One region of the Achromobacter veterisilvae genome, then DNA from elsewhere that is predicted to be linked to it. Evidence: predicted binding sites of a transcription regulator. Region 1 holds the regulator's gene; the other holds the start of a gene.
What was found. Region 1 encodes HrcA, which represses chaperone genes, less so after heat shock. Its sites were predicted from a motif close to TTAGCACTCNNNNNNNNNGAGTGCTAA; they were not measured.
Positions count from the first base shown of each region.

Region 2: the regulator HrcA is predicted to act here: its motif matches at 3,992-4,018, upstream of rpoH (RNA polymerase sigma factor RpoH).

Region 1 covers NZ_CP148753.1:2,223,962-2,231,731, forward strand. Annotated here, with positions in the region: gene recN (DNA repair protein RecN) at 1-206, opposite strand, end outside; gene WHX56_RS10300 (NAD kinase) at 220-1,119, opposite strand; gene hrcA (heat-inducible transcriptional repressor HrcA) at 1,261-2,265, shown strand; gene hemH (ferrochelatase) at 2,311-3,426, shown strand; gene WHX56_RS10315 (hypothetical protein) at 3,416-3,652, shown strand; gene grpE (nucleotide exchange factor GrpE) at 3,777-4,334, shown strand; gene WHX56_RS10325 (thioredoxin family protein) at 4,352-4,753, shown strand; gene dnaK (molecular chaperone DnaK) at 4,834-6,759, shown strand; gene dnaJ (molecular chaperone DnaJ) at 6,869-7,770, shown strand, end outside.
Region 2 covers NZ_CP148753.1:1,242,565-1,250,334, forward strand. Annotated here, with positions in the region: gene WHX56_RS05830 (glutamate synthase-related protein) at 1-766, opposite strand, end outside; gene WHX56_RS05835 (hypothetical protein) at 1,175-1,915, opposite strand; gene fghA (S-formylglutathione hydrolase) at 2,150-3,016, shown strand; gene WHX56_RS05845 (hypothetical protein) at 3,103-3,792, shown strand; gene rpoH (RNA polymerase sigma factor RpoH) at 4,065-4,949, shown strand; gene cpdA (3',5'-cyclic-AMP phosphodiesterase) at 5,499-6,338, opposite strand; gene WHX56_RS05860 (cation:proton antiporter) at 6,529-7,770, shown strand, end outside.

The DNA.
Region 1 (7,770 bases):
TCGAAGACGGCGGTGATGTCGGCGCGCGCCGCGCCTTCGCGCAGCATGCTGGCGTCGCCCCGTTCGCCGAGCGCCAGCGCCAGCGCGTCCACCAGGATGGATTTGCCCGCGCCGGTCTCGCCGGAGAAGACGGTGAAGCCGGGACCGAAATGGATCTCGGTCTGCTCGACGATGACGAAGTCGCGGATATGCAGGGTGCGCAGCATGTCGGGGCGCTTACTACTCTACGTTGTCGGTGGCCTGGGGCATCAGATTCCAATGCAGCTTGCGGCGCAGGGTGGAGAAGAAACTGTAGCCTTCGGGGTGCACGAAGCGGATGGCATAGGGCGCGCGCTGCACGACGATGCGGTCTCCCGGCTGCAGGTCGGACCAGGTCTGCATGTCGAAATGCACGCTGGCGCCGACTTCCACGCGGCCCATGGCCGTCAGCGTCATGTTGAGCACGCCCGTGTCGGGGATCACGATGGGGCGGTTGGACAGCGTCTGCGGCGCCACGGGCACCAGCACCATGGCGTTCATGCCCGGGTGCAGGATGGGGCCGTTGGCCGACAGCGCGTAGGCGGTGGAGCCGGTAGGGGTGGCGATGATGAGGCCGTCGGCGCGCTGCGTGTACATGAAGGCGCCGTCCAGTTCGACCCGCACTTCGATCATGCCGCCGCGCCCCGCGCGGTTCAGGACCACGTCGTTCAGGGCGGTGGCGGAATACATCTTCTGGTCGCCGCGCCACACGCTGCCTTCGAGCAGCGTGCGTTCTTCGATCTGGAAGCTGCCTTCGAGCACGCGCGCCAGCGCGCCATGCGCGTCCTGCAGCGCGATGTCGGTGATGAAGCCCAGGCGCCCGTGGTTGATGCCGATCAGCGGCACGCCATAGGGCGCCAGGTGGCGGCCCGCGCCCAGCACGGTGCCGTCGCCGCCCATCACGACGGCCAGCGACGCGGTCTTGCCGATTTCCTCCAGCGTGGCGACGGGGTATTCGGTCAGCCCGGTATTGCGCGCCGTGTCCGCATCGATGAGCACGTGCCGGCCCGCCTGCGCCAGCGCGTGGGCAAGTGCTCTCAGCGGTGTATCCAGGCCGGTGTCCTGGTATCTGCCGATCAGGGCGACGGTAGGAAAGTGCATGGCTGCTTGCGAATCCAAAAAAGGCGGGCCCGAGGCCGAAACCCGCCCGGAACGGGCCGTTTAGCCGATTATATGGGGCCGCATATCGGCTTGCGGGACAAAAATCGCCTCAATCGGAAAAGTTTCCCTAAAATACCTGTTATGGATGACCGTGCACGCGCACTACTGAAAGCGTTGATCGAACGCTATATCGCCGATGGGCAGCCAGTCGGCTCGCGGACGCTATCGAAAGTCTTCGACTTGTCCCCGGCCACGATCCGCAATGTGATGGCGGACCTGGAAGAACTGGGCCTGATACACAGTCCGCACACCTCCGCCGGCCGCGTTCCCACGCCGCGGGGCTACCGCATGTTCGTCGATTCCCTGCTGGCGGTGCAGTCCTACCAGCTTGAGCCCCACAACATGGGCGAGATGCTGGCGGCGGCCGAGCCCACCCGGGCCGTCAACGCCGCGGCGGCGCTGTTGTCCAACCTGACCCAGTTCGCCGGGGTGGTGCTGACGCCCAAGCGCGCGCAGGTGTTCCGCCAGATCGAATTCATCCGCCTGTCCGACAAGCGGGTGCTGCTCATCATCGTCACGCCCGACGGCGACGTCCAGAACCGCATTCTTTTCGTCCAGCGCGACTACGCCGAGACGGAATTGCTGGAAGCCGGCAATTTCTTCAACATGCACTTCGCCGGCAAGTCCTTCAACGTCGTGCGGCAAACCCTGTCCACCGAACTGGCCCAGTTGCGGGAAGATATTTCCCGCCTGATGCAGGCGGCCGTCGAGGCCAGCGCGGAAGCGGCCGAGGACGGCGACGCCATGGTGATTTCCGGAGAGCGCAAGCTTCTGGACGTGACCGACATCGCGTCCGACATGGACCGCCTGCGCAAGATGTTCTCGCTGTTCGAGAAAAAGACCGATTTGCTGCAACTGCTGGACGTCTCCAGCCGCGCCCAGGGCGTGCAGATCTACATCGGCGGCGATTCGCAGCTAGTCCCGATGGAGGAAGTCTCCGTCATCACCGCGCCCTACGGCGTGGACGGCAAGGTGGTGGGCACGCTGGGCGTGATCGGTCCGACGCGCATGGCGTACGAGCGCGTGATCCCCATCGTGGACATCACGGCGCGCCTGCTGTCCAACGCCCTCAGCCACAACCAGTAGGTCCATTCAAAGCGACATCCTCCTGTTGGAGGAAGGGGAGTTTTTGTGTTTCTTCGCCTGTTCAAGTACTTGTGGCCTGAACGGTACCTGCCCGAGCCCGAGCAGGACGACCCCTTCGACGAAGATCCGCCGCCGCGCGGGTCCGGCAAGACCGGCGTGCTGCTGGTGAACCTGGGCACGCCGGACACGCCGGGCAAGCAGGACATACGCAAGTACCTGGGTGAATTCCTGTCCGATCCCCGGGTGATCGAGATCCCCCGCTACCTGTGGAAGCCGATCCTGCACGGACTGGTCCTGACGATGCGGCCCAGGAAACTGGAGCCGCGCTACGCCGGCGTCTGGATGAAGGAAGGCTCGCCGCTGATGGTGTACAGCCAGCGCCAGGCCGACGGCGTGCGCGCCGCGCTGCGGGAGGCCGGCATCGACGCCGTGGTCGAACTGGGCATGCGCTACGGCAATCCGTCGATCCCCGACGCCATCGCGAGCCTGCGCCGGCAAGGCTGTGAACGCATCCTGACGGTGCCGCTCTATCCCCAGTACGCCGCCAGCACCACCGCCACGGTGGTGGACGCGGTGACCCGCCACGCGGCCCGCCTGCGCGACCAGCCCGAACTGCGCTTCATCAAGCGCTTCCATGAAGAGCCCGCCTACCTGGACGCGCTGGCGGGCCGCATCGAGCGCTACTGGCAGGAGCACGGCAAGCCGCAGAAACTGGTCATGAGCTTCCATGGCCTGCCGCGGTATTCGATCGAACTGGGCGATCCGTACTACCGCGATTGCATGGATACGGCGCGGCTTTTGTCGCAGCGCCTGTCGTTGCCGCGCGAGCAGATCGAAGTGACCTTCCAGAGCCGTTTCGGCACCGCCCGCTGGCTGGAGCCCTATACCGAGCCCACCTTGAAGGTGCTGGCGGCGGCAGGCACGACGGAGGTCGATGTGGTGTGCCCGGGTTTTGTGGCAGACTGTCTGGAAACCCTGGAAGAGATCAGCCTGGAATGCCGCGACGCCTTCATCGGGGCGGGCGGCCGGCAGTTCCGCTACATTCCGGCGATCAACGACGATCCGGCCTGGATCGCAGGGCTGGCCGGCCTGGTGGAACGGCACTTGCAGGGATGGCCCACGCACATCACGGACTTGAAGGAGAAGGCGCATGCACCATGATCCCAAGACTGGCAAGGTAGTAAAAAAGGGGACGGTAAGCACTCCCGTGCATGAGGATCAGGTCGAGCACGAACTCGACGAGGCGCTTGCCGAGACCTTTCCGGCCAGCGATCCCATCGCGATTAACCCTGAACCGGAAGACGACGACGAGCGCATGGACCGCGCCTTGAAGGAAAGCTTTCCGGCCAGCGATCCGGCCGCCCCCGCGCAACCCAAGAAGAAGTAGGCGGCCGGGCCGGCGGGCGCACCCCCTGGGGGCCTCCAGGGAATATTTCGCTTTCCCGGGCTTGAAATAGGGGTATTGGCCCCCATTCATGTCTGCGAAAGCCATTCTTTTTGGAGGATTCCCCATGACGGCACCGAACGAGCCTGTAGATCAGACGCCCGAGACCGGCGGCAACGCCGGCGCGGCCCCCGCCGCCGAGGACGCCGCGCAGGCCGAGCTGAACGAGTTGCGCGCCCAGCTTGACGCTGCCCAGGCGACCGTCAACGAACAGCATGATCAACTGTTGCGGGCCCATGCCGAAGCCGACAACGTGCGCCGCCGCGCCCAGGAAGACGTGTCCAAGGCCCGCAAATTCGGCATCGAGTCGTTCGCCGAAAGCCTGGTGCCCGTGAAGGACAGCCTGGAGGCGGCCCTGGCGCAGCCCGACCAGACCGTGGAAACGCTGCGCGAAGGCGTGGAAGTGACCCTGAAGCAGCTCACCGCCGCCTTCGAGCGCAACCTGCTCAAGGAAATCGCGCCGGCCCAGGGCGACAAGTTCGATCCCCACCTGCACCAGGCCATTTCGTCCGTCCCGGCCGAACAGCCTGCCAATACCGTGCTGCAACTGCTGCAGAAGGGCTATGCCATCGCCGACCGCACGCTGCGTCCGGCACTGGTGGTGGTGTCCGCCGGCCAGAGCTGAATCCGGCCCTTCGCGCCATGAGCGACCCCCGTTTCGATCCCTCGCAGGTATTCCAGGCGTTCGGCATGCGCCATGTCGATTCCCAGGGTTTCGACGCGGCCGTGGTCCAGGCGCCCGGGGCCGACCTGCGCTGCGTGTTCCTTTGGGGGCAGGATTGCTATAACTGCAATCTCTTCAAGCAGGCGGCCCTGATGCACCGCGAGGCGCTGCTGGAACTGGGCCTGACCTGGTTCGAGGCGGACGTCTACGCCGACGAGCCCCTCGGACGGCGCTTCTCGCTTCATGGCGTCCCCACTTTTGTACTGTACCGGTCCGGGAAGCGGCTGGGCCGTATCACGGGCTGGCCCGGGCTGCCCCAGTTCACGGCCGCGGTCCGGCACCAGCAGGAAATTGCCGAAAATTCCGGCCAGGCGTCTTGAAAAACCCTGCCCACAGCCCCAGTTATGGGGGGACAGGAAATTTCTCTCCAATTTCATAGATTTATTCAAGGTAACCCACCATGAGCAAAATTATCGGCATTGACCTGGGCACGACCAACAGCTGCGTGGCTGTCATGGACGGTGGGCAGGTCAAGATCATCGAAAACGCGGAAGGCGCCCGCACCACCCCCTCCATCGTCGCCTACATGGACGACGGCGAGACCCTGGTCGGCGCGCCCGCCAAGCGCCAGGCCGTGACCAACCCGCGCAACACCCTGTACGCGGTGAAGCGCCTGATCGGCCGCAAGTTCGAAGAAAAGGCGGTGCAGAAGGACATCAACCTGATGCCCTACGCCATCGTCAAGGCCGACAACGGCGACGCCTGGGTGGAAGTGCGCGGCAAGAAGATGGCGCCTCCCCAAGTGTCGGCCGACGTGCTGCGCAAGATGAAGAAGACCGCCGAGGACTACCTGGGCGAAGAAGTGACCGAGGCCGTCATCACCGTGCCCGCCTACTTCAACGACAGCCAGCGCCAGGCCACCAAGGACGCCGGCCGCATCGCGGGCCTGGAAGTCAAGCGCATCATCAACGAACCCACCGCCGCGGCGCTGGCGTTCGGCCTGGACAAGACCGAGAAGGGCGACCGCAAGATCGCCGTCTATGACCTGGGCGGCGGCACGTTCGACGTGTCCATCATCGAAATCGCCGACGTCGACGGCGAAAAGCAGTTCGAAGTGCTGTCGACCAACGGCGACACCTTCCTGGGCGGCGAAGACTTCGACCAGCGCATCATCGACTACATCATCGCCGAGTTCAAGAAGGAACAAGGCGTTGATCTGTCCAAGGACGTGCTGGCCCTGCAGCGCCTGAAGGAAGCGGCCGAAAAGGCCAAGATCGAGCTGTCCTCGGCCCAGCAGACCGAAATCAACCTGCCGTACATCACGGCGGACGCCTCGGGTCCGAAGCACTTGAACCTGAAGATCACGCGCGCCAAGCTGGAAGCGCTGGTCGAAGAACTGATCGAACGCACGATCGAGCCCTGCCGCGTGGCCATCAAGGACGCCGGCGTGAAGGTTTCCGACATCGACGACGTGATCCTGGTCGGCGGCATGACCCGCATGCCCAAGGTCCAGGAAAAGGTGAAGGAATTCTTCGGCAAGGATCCGCGCAAGGACGTGAACCCCGATGAAGCCGTCGCCGCTGGCGCCGCCATTCAAGGTTCCGTGCTGTCGGGCGACCGCAAGGACGTGCTGCTGCTGGACGTGACGCCTCTGTCGCTGGGTATTGAAACCCTGGGCGGCGTGATGACCAAGATGATCCAGAAGAACACGACCATCCCGACCCGGTTCTCGCAGACCTTCTCGACCGCTGACGACAACCAGCCGGCCGTGACGATCAAGGTGTTCCAGGGCGAGCGCGAAATCGCCGCGGGCAACAAGGCCCTGGGCGAGTTCAACCTCGAAGGGATCCCGCCGTCGCCGCGTGGCATGCCGCAGATCGAAGTCACGTTCGACATCGACGCCAACGGCATCCTGCACGTGTCCGCCAAGGACAAGGGCACCGGCAAGGAAAACAAGATCACCATCAAGGCCAACTCGGGTCTGTCGGAAGACGAGATCCAGCGCATGGTCAAGGATGCCGAGGCCAACGCCGAGGAAGATCACCGCGTCGCCGAACTGGCCCAGTCGCGCAACCAGGCCGACGCGCTGGTGCACGCCACCCGCAAGTCGCTGACCGAATATGGCGACAAGCTCGAGGCTTCCGAAAAGGAAAGCATCGAAGCCGCCATCAAGGACCTGGAAGACACGCTGAAGGAAGGCGACAAGGCCGCGATCGACGCCAAGGTGGAAGCCCTGTCCACGGCATCGCAGAAGCTGGGCGAAAAGATGTACGCCGACATGCAGGCGCAGCAAGCCGCCGGCCAGCAGCAAGCGGCCGACAACGCGAAGCCGGTGGACGACAACGTCGTCGACGCCGACTTCAAGGAAGTCAAGCGCGACCAATAATGGCCGGACGCTGACCTGCCTTTGCCGCCCGGTAGCCGGAGAAATCCGCCTACCGGGCGTACTCATTCTGTAGCACTGAAAAGAAGGCTCGTTTTCGAGCCCACGGATCATGGCAAAACGCGACTATTACGAAATCCTGGGCGTTGCAAAGAACGCCTCGGACGACGATCTCAAGAAGGCCTATCGAAAGCTGGCCATGAAGTACCATCCGGACCGCAATCCGGACAGCAAAGAAGCCGAAGAGAAGTTCAAGGAAGCCAAGGAGGCCTACGAGGTCCTGGGCGATGAGCAAAAACGCGCCGCGTATGACCGCTACGGCCATGCGGGCGTGGATCCCAACGCCGCTGGCATGGGCGGCGGCATGGGCGGCGGTTTCGCCGACGCCTTCGGCGATATCTTCGGCGAAATCTTCGGCGGCGGTGGCGGCGGGCGCCGTGGCGGCGGCCCGCAGGTCTACCGCGGCGCCGACCTGAAATACGCGCTGGAAATCACGCTCGAGCAGGCCGCGGCGGGTTTCGACACCGAGATCCGCGTGCCTAGCTGGGAACACTGCGACACCTGCCACGGCTCGGGCGCCAAGCCCGGCACCTCGCCCAAGACCTGCCGCACCTGCGGCGGATCCGGCGCCGTGCGCATGCAGCAGGGCTTTTTCAGCGTGCAGCAGACCTGCCCGACCTGCCATGGCAACGGCAAGGAAATCACCGACCCGTGCCAGGCCTGCGACGGCGTGGGCCGCATCCGCCGCAACAAGACCCTGCAAGTCAAGATTCCGGCCGGCATCGACGACGGCATGCGCATCCGCTCCAGCGGCAACGGCGAGCCGGGCATCAACGGCGGTCCTCCGGGCGACCTGTATGTGGAAATCCACATCAAGCAGCACAAGATCTTCCAGCGCGACGGCGACGACCTGCATTGCGAATTGACCATCCCGTTCACCACCGCGGCCCTGGGTGGCGAACTCCAGGTGCCGACGCTGGGCGGCAAGGCCGAGATCTCGATCCCCGAAGGCAC
Region 2 (7,770 bases), 980 kb from region 1:
AGCGCTGGTGCACCAGCGCCAGGGCGGACACCGTGCGCGTATCGGCCAGGTCGCGGTAGTAGCGGCCGACCTGGTCGGCCAGCAGCAGGCCCTTGTAGACCACGGTGCGAACCGAGGCCGAGGGCACGAAGTATTCCTTGCCGTGCGCCAGGTGCATGTTCTGGATGGCGTGGCTGGCGGTCTTGCGGATCACGTACAGCTTGCGCTCCAGCGCGTCGGGCACCATCACGTCGGCGCCGCGGCCGATGAACAACTGGCGGATCACGGGTTCGCACGCGCGCACGGTGGGCGACATGGGCATGTCGACGTCCACGGGCACATCGCGCCAGCCCAGCACCACCTGGCCTTCGGCGCGCACGGAGCGCTCCAGTTCCTGTTCGCAGGCCAGGCGCGACGCGGTTTCCTTGGGCAGGAACACCATGGCCACGCCGTACTCGCCGGGAGGCGGCAGGATGATGCCCTGGTGGCTGAGTTCGTCGCGGTAGAGAGTGTCGGGAATCTGGATCAGGATGCCGGCGCCGTCGCCCATCAGCTTGTCCGCGCCGACCGCGCCGCGGTGGTCCAGGTTTTCCAGGATCTTCAGGCCCTGCTGGATGATGGCGTGGCTTTTCTTGCCCTTGATGTGCGCGACGAAGCCGACGCCGCAGGCGTCATGCTCGTTCTTGGGATGGTACAGACCCTGGGCCGGCGGCAAGCCGATGCGGCTGGCGTCGATGGGGGCCGCCTTGGGCGGGGGACAGGATTCGATCTGGGTGTTTTGGGGCATGGCGCGCTCCGCAGTGGGCCTGCGTCGTAATGTTGCAGTGCAGGAGACGGACAATACCCCCGTCATGAGTAGGGTGCAACAGGAATAAACAGGGTTTGTCCCCATTTATATTAGAGTTTTGCCATAGAGGTTTTATAGAGGGACGTATCAAGGGCCGCGCCGCCAAGGGCTGGGCAAGGGGGTATGCACCAAGGGGGTGCGGCCGGCGTCGTTGGATCCCCGTTTTTCCGGTAATGCGTCCCTTGTTTTTCCTCAATTCCGGATGGGATTGGAACGGGTCTCAGTGTTGCGCGTATGCCAATGCCGGCGCGTGTCCTGGGCGATGCCACGGCCACGCGTGCAGACGCGCGCCGCCCTCACGGGTTGCGCGCGCAACTGGCTGGGTCCGCCGCCAGGGCGGGCCCGGAATCAGGAATTGGGGGTGGAGGAAGGCTCGGCGTCCGCCGGCGCCGGGGCGGCGGGTTTCTTGCGGGGGCGTCCGCGCTGGCCGGGAGCGACGCGCCGGCTGGCGGTATGGGCCAGGCTGGCGATGAAGCTGGGGCCGCCCAGCGCCCATTGGCCGGAAACCGCCTGGTCGATGCGCTGGCTTTCCTCGCGCGACAGGCCGTCCTGCAGCCGCTTGCGGTAGTTGGCCTGGCGGTCGAACGGGGTGTTGCCGCAGGCCCAGTAATCGGCGTGGTCGGATTGCCATTGCGCCGGCGCCGCGGTGGTGTTGCCGGTGTGGCTGGCGGCGGAGGACCAGGGCCAGGAATCGGGATCCTGCGAGGCGCCGCTGCGCACGGGGTAGGTTTCCAGCCAGACCAGGGCCGGCAGCACCCAGGCGCCCGGCTCCAGCAAGGCGGAACGGTAGCGCCCCGCGAAGACCCGGCCGCCGCGCAGCCGCGCCGCCAGGTTGCGGCCCAGCGTCTGCATCAGCCGCGGCAAGCCTTCTTCGTCCGCCGGCGTGGCCAGCAGCAGGATGCGGTCGTTGGCAAGCAGCCAGCCGTGAACCGAGACGCGATGGCGTTGGGCGGATTCGCCCAGCCAGGTGGCCAGTTGATTCAGGATGTCGGCCGGCGCGGGTTGCGACGGCGCGGCCAGCGGCTGGATGAAGTTGGCCTGCACCAGTTGGGGCAGCCCAGGGGCGTACAGACGGGGCAGACGGGCCATAGTGTCAGGACTTGCGTATCCGGAAGAACGGTTTGTCTTCTCTCACGGTATATAAATAGTGCCACGGTAGGCGCTGGTCAAGTCCCGTGATCACGATATGGGCAAGGAACTGTCATTTTTTTCGCTGTCCGTACCCGAGAAAGCGCAGGTTAACATTTGGCGACGGAACGTCGTACCGTGGATATACCCTAACCCGCCGGCGTTTTTTTTACCCCTCACGACTGGAGAAGACCTATGGCCGCGGCCCTGGAGCTCATTTCGCAGCATCGCTGCTTTGGCGGCTGGCAGCGCTACTATCGCCACGAGTCCGCGGAGATCGGCCTGCCCATGCGGTTCTCCGTTTACGTCCCGCCGCAAGCCGAACAGGGACCGGTTCCCGTGCTGGTCTACCTGGCGGGGCTGACCTGCACGGAAGAAACCTTCATGATCAAGGCTGGCGCCCAGCGCCTGGCCGCGGAACTCGGCGTCATGCTGGTCGCCCCGGACACCAGCCCCCGCGGCGCCAACGTGCCGGGCGAGGACGAAAGCTGGGACCTGGGCACCGGCGCGGGGTTCTACGTCGACGCCACCACGCCCGCCTGGCTGGCCCACTACCGCATGTACAGCTACGTGACCCAGGAATTGCACGGCATCGTCACGGGCGGCGCCCTGCCGGGCGACGCGTCGCGCACGGGCATCTTCGGCCATTCCATGGGCGGCCACGGCGCCCTGGTGCTGGCGCTGCGCAATCCCGGCAAGTTCCGTTCGGTGTCGGCGTTCGCGCCCATCGCCGCGCCCAGCCAGTGTCCGTGGGGCAAAAAGGCGTTCGGCGCCTACCTGGGCGCCGACGTCGACGACTGGGCCGCCTATGACGCGTCGGCGCTGATGCGCCAGGCCCGGCGCCCGTTCCCCGGCGGCATCCTGATCGACCAGGGGGAGTCGGACCAGTTCCTGGCGGAACAGTTGTATCCCGAGGTATTCGAGGCCGCCTGCGCCGCCGCGGACCAGCCGCTGACCCTGCGCCGCCACGGAGGCTACGACCATGGCTACTACTTCATCTCGACCTTCATCGAGGATCACATCCGGTTTCACGTCGAGCGGCTTGGAAAACCGGCGGCCTGAGGGCGCTTCTATACTGGCGGGCCCGCCGCGCCCGGGGCCCGGCCCGGCCGCCGCCCGCGGCGTGTTCTTAGAAAGGAACGCCTGACTTGATCAACGGAATCGCTCCCTTTGTCTGGATACTGCTGGGCGCCATCGTCGTCCTGTTGCCGGGAATCGTCATGCTGCTGGGCCGGGGCGGCCCGCGCGACGAACGCGGCCGCAAGATATTCCAGTTCCGGCCGGTGCGCCGCCTGTTCGGGCTGATGCTGGTATTGCTGGGGGGCGTGTCCGGCCTGCTGGCCCTGTCGCTGGTGCAGTTCTTCCGCCTGACCGCCGACGAGTCCGTCGCCCGTATCGAAATCCGGCAACTGGCCGAGGGCCAGTTCCAGGTCGACGCCAGCGCTCCGGGCAGCGGGACCCGGCAGTACGTGCTGTATGGCGACCAATGGCAGATCGACGCGCGGGTCGTCCGCTGGAAGGTGCCGGCGCTGATGGCGGGCGCGCCGCCGCTGTACCGCCTGGAGCGGCTGTCCGGCCGGTACAGCGATGCGGCCCGCGAGGCCACGGCCACGCGCTCGGTCCATGCGCTGGACGACTGGCCCGCCCCGGACCTGGCCTCGCTGAAGAAGAATTTTCCGAACTGGTTCCCCTTCGTCGATGTCCAATTCGGCAGCGGCGCCTATATGCCTTTGTTCGACGGCGCCCGCTACCAGGTTTACATGGATCCCCGGGGCGCGCTGTTCGTCCGGCCGGACGGAGAGGCCACCGCCGAGGGCTTGAAACGCCTGGGCTGGTAGGGAAAGCCCCCACGCCGCGCCCGCTGCGCGGGCTTGCTGCCCCCCGCGGGGGCTGCGCCGCCTTGGGGCGGCCCGGCGGCGGCGCGGCCATTCTGGCGAAAATTTGCTGCCCTGATGTCGCGCCCGCTGTTCGGGCTTGTTGAAAATAAATGGGGACGAGCTATGCGGAAGGAAACTTTGACGCGCCGCAATAGTCGAATTAGCACTCCCATTACTAGAGTGCTAACATCGAATCCATGTCGTTACCCCTTCGCCTTCCGGAGACTCCCGCTATGAAACAACCCAGTACCTCGTTGGCCGCTTCCGGCAACGCCCTGGCGTTGGCCATTGCCAATCCGGGCGCACTCGGCACGATCGACGCATACATTTCCGCGGTGAACCGCCTGCCGGTCCTGTCGGCGGAACGTGAAACCGAGCTCGGCCGCCGCCTGCGCGACCAGGAAGACCTGGGCGCCGCGCGGGAGCTGATCCTGTCGCACCTGCGGCTGGTGGTGTCGGTGGCCCGGCAGTACCTGGGCTACGGCTTGCCCCACGCCGACCTCATCCAGGAAGGCAATGTCGGCCTGATGAAGGCCGTGAAGCGCTTCGATCCCGAACGCGGCGTGCGCCTGGTGTCGTTCGCCGTGCACTGGATCAAGGCGGAAATTCACGAATACATCATCCGCAACTGGCGCCTGGTGAAAGTCGCGACCACCAAGGCCCAGCGCAAGCTGTTCTTCAATCTGCGCAGCATGCGCCCCGACGGCCAGACGCTGGATCCCGACCAGGTCGACCACATCGCGCGCGAACTGAACGTGCGCCGCGAAGACGTGAGCGAAATGGAAGTCCGCCTGTCCGGCCGCGACATGTCGCTGGAAAACCAGGACGACGACGATGACAGCTACGCGCCCATCGCCTACCTGTCCGACGAAGGTCGCCAGGAACCCACGCGGGTGCTGGAACGCGCCGCGCGCGACCAACTGCAAGGCAGCGGCCTGAGCGACGCGCTGGAGGCGCTGGACCCCCGTTCGCGCCGTATCGTCGAAGCGCGCTGGCTGCAGGACGACGGCGGCGCCACGCTGCACGAACTGGCGCAGGAATTCGGCGTCTCGGCCGAACGCATCCGCCAGATCGAGGCCGCCGCCCTGAAGAAGATGCGGGGCAACCTCGCGGCCTAAGACACCGCGTCGTTCATGCAAAGGGCCGCTTCCGCGGCCCTTTCGTTTTTTGGCGGCCCGGCTAGGCGGCTTGCATAATTTGATACAAATTCATCCGGAAATTTTGCACCGCGCCAGAAACTTAATGGGGATCGCGCCGCCTAACTTCATGTAGACCGCGAACTTCGGTTGGTAGTCTTATCGTCCGTCTCGGCTTCTCCTCTTTCCCCTCCCCTATGAGACGGATGTTTGCGGGGCACCATGCATATCGGTGCCCCGTTTTTTATTTGGGCCCCCACGCTGCACAAGCTTCGCTTGCTTGCTGCCCCCCACGGGGGCTGGCCCGCCTTGGGGCGGCCCGGCGGCGGGCCGGCCATTTTTGCGAAGGCTGTGGTGGACCCTCACGCTGCCCACGCTTCGCGTGCTTGCTGCCCCCCGAGGGGGCTGCGCCGCCTTGGGGCGGCCCGGCGGCGGCGCGGCTATTCTTGCGGAGGCTGTGGTGAACTCCCACGCCGCGCAAGCTTCGCGCGCTTGCTGTCCCCCGCGGGGGCTGGCCCATCTTGGAACGACCTACGCCGCCCGCGCCTTGTCCGGCGCGGCCAGGGCCGTGTGCCACAGCGCGTCCTGCACGCGCCGAACGCCCGTCGCCATCGACCCGTCCTGGTACAGCTTGATCCAGCGGTAGCCGGGCGCCATGTTGTCCACCACGTGCTTGCCGTCCCGGATGCTGAACTGGAAGCAGGTCGACGGCGTGGCCAGCATGCGCAGGTTGTGGCGGCGGCGGTCGAACTCGTGGTGCACGTGACCCCACAGCAGCACGCGGACCTGCGGCCAGCGCGCCAGCAGTTTGAACAGCGCCTGGGGGTTGTCGATCATCATCGTGTCGTGCCAGTGGCTGTCGATCTGCATGGGGTTGTGATGCATCGCCACCAGGGTGTGGCGGCCGGGCGCCTCGGCCAGCGCCGCTTCCAGCATGTCGAGCTGGGCGTCGGGCAGATGGCCCGCGTTGGAACCCGGCACCGTGGTGTCCAGCGTGACGACGCGCCAGGCGCCCACGTCGGCCACCGGGACCGACCATTCCGCCAATTCCTGGCGCATCACGGCCGGCAGGTCGTGGTTGCCCGGCAGGCAGCGCACGCAGGCGCGGTCCAGCGCGGGCGCCTCGGCCAGGATGGCGGCGAAGCGCCGGTAGGCCGCCGCCTCGCCGTCCTGGGACAGGTCGCCCGTGGCCAGCAGCAGGTCGGGATGGCGGCCGTCGGCCTCGATCTGGCGCAGCACGGCGCGCAGGCTGGCGTCGGTATCGACGCCCAGCATCGAGGTGCCGGCTTCGCCGAACAGATGGCTGTCCGTCACCTGGACCAGCATGGCGGGCGCGTCGTCGCGCCGGGTCAGTGAATGGATGCGGGCCAAGTGCCGCTCCTGAAAAGTTGGTGCAATTCCACATTACCCAAAAAACATGGCGCAGCGCGTATCGCACGCCCGCATTGGGGTAACGAAACGTGCATTCTCGACGATTCTCTGTGGTTCCCGGCCCGGGCTGGAGGAAAAAAGCCGCTATTCTTGTGAAACTTCAGATTCAAGATCGGACGCGGCGCTAATAATGAATGTCGGTTTTCTCGTATTCGGCCTGGCCGGTTTGCTCACGCTGGTCTGTTTCATGCCGCCCCTGGCCGGCCGCCTCAAGCTGCCGTATTCGGTGCTGCTGGCCATCGTCGGCTGCCTGCTCGGCATCATCGTGCACGTGCATGGCTGGGCGCCTAGCTGGATCGGCGACTTCCTCGACTCCCTGGAACACTTCGAGATTTCGTCGGAAACCTTCTTGATGGTGTTCCTGCCGGTGCTGCTGTTCGAGACCGCGCTGTCCATGAACGTGCGGCGCCTGATGGACGACATCGGCCCCATCCTGATGATGGCCATCGTGGCCGTGGTGGTGTGCACCGTGGTGGTCGGCGTGACCCTGGACGCCATTTCGCCCTACGGCATGGTGGTCTGCCTGCTGCTGGGCGCCATCGTGGCGACGACCGATCCGGTGGCCGTGGTGGGCATCTTCCGGGAGGTCGGGGCCCCCAAGCGCCTGACCACCCTGGTCGAAGGCGAAAGCCTGTTCAACGACGCCGCGTCCATCGCCTTGTACTCGGTGCTGCTGGCCGTCCTGAGCGGACATGGCGAGCTGACCGTCAGCGGCATTTTCAACGACTTCATCGTGCACTTCATCGGCGGCGGCCTGGCCGGCTTCGCGATGGGGCGCCTGGCCTGCCTGCTGTTCGCCTGGCTGCGCGGTTTCCCCACGGCGGAAATCACGCTGACGCTGACGCTGGCCTACCTGTCCTTCTTCATTTCCGAGCACTACCTGAACGTCTCGGGCGTGGTCGCCACGGTGATCGCCGGCCTGGTGGTCGGGTCCGCCGGCCGCACGCGCATGTCCCCCACCACCTTTGAACACCTGGCCAGTTCCTGGGAGCAGTTCGGGTTCTGGGCCAATTCGCTGATCTTCCTGTTCGCGGCGATGCTGATCCCCAAGCTGATGGCGGCCGCCGACTGGCAGGAACTGGTGCTGGTGGCGGTGCTGTTCGTGACCACGCTGGTGGCCCGCGCCATCGTGGTCTTCGGCCTGTTGCCGCTGCTGGGCATGACCCCGCTGAGCACCAAGGTCAGCAATCCGTACAAGGTGGTGATGCTGTGGGGCGGACTGCGCGGCGCCGTATCGCTGGCGCTGGCGCTTGCCGTCACGGAACAGACCGGCGTGCCCGAAGAAGCGCGCCAGTTTATCGCCGTCGCCACCACGGGCTTCGTGCTGATCACGCTGTTCGTCAACGGCATCAGCCTGCGTCCGCTGATCCGC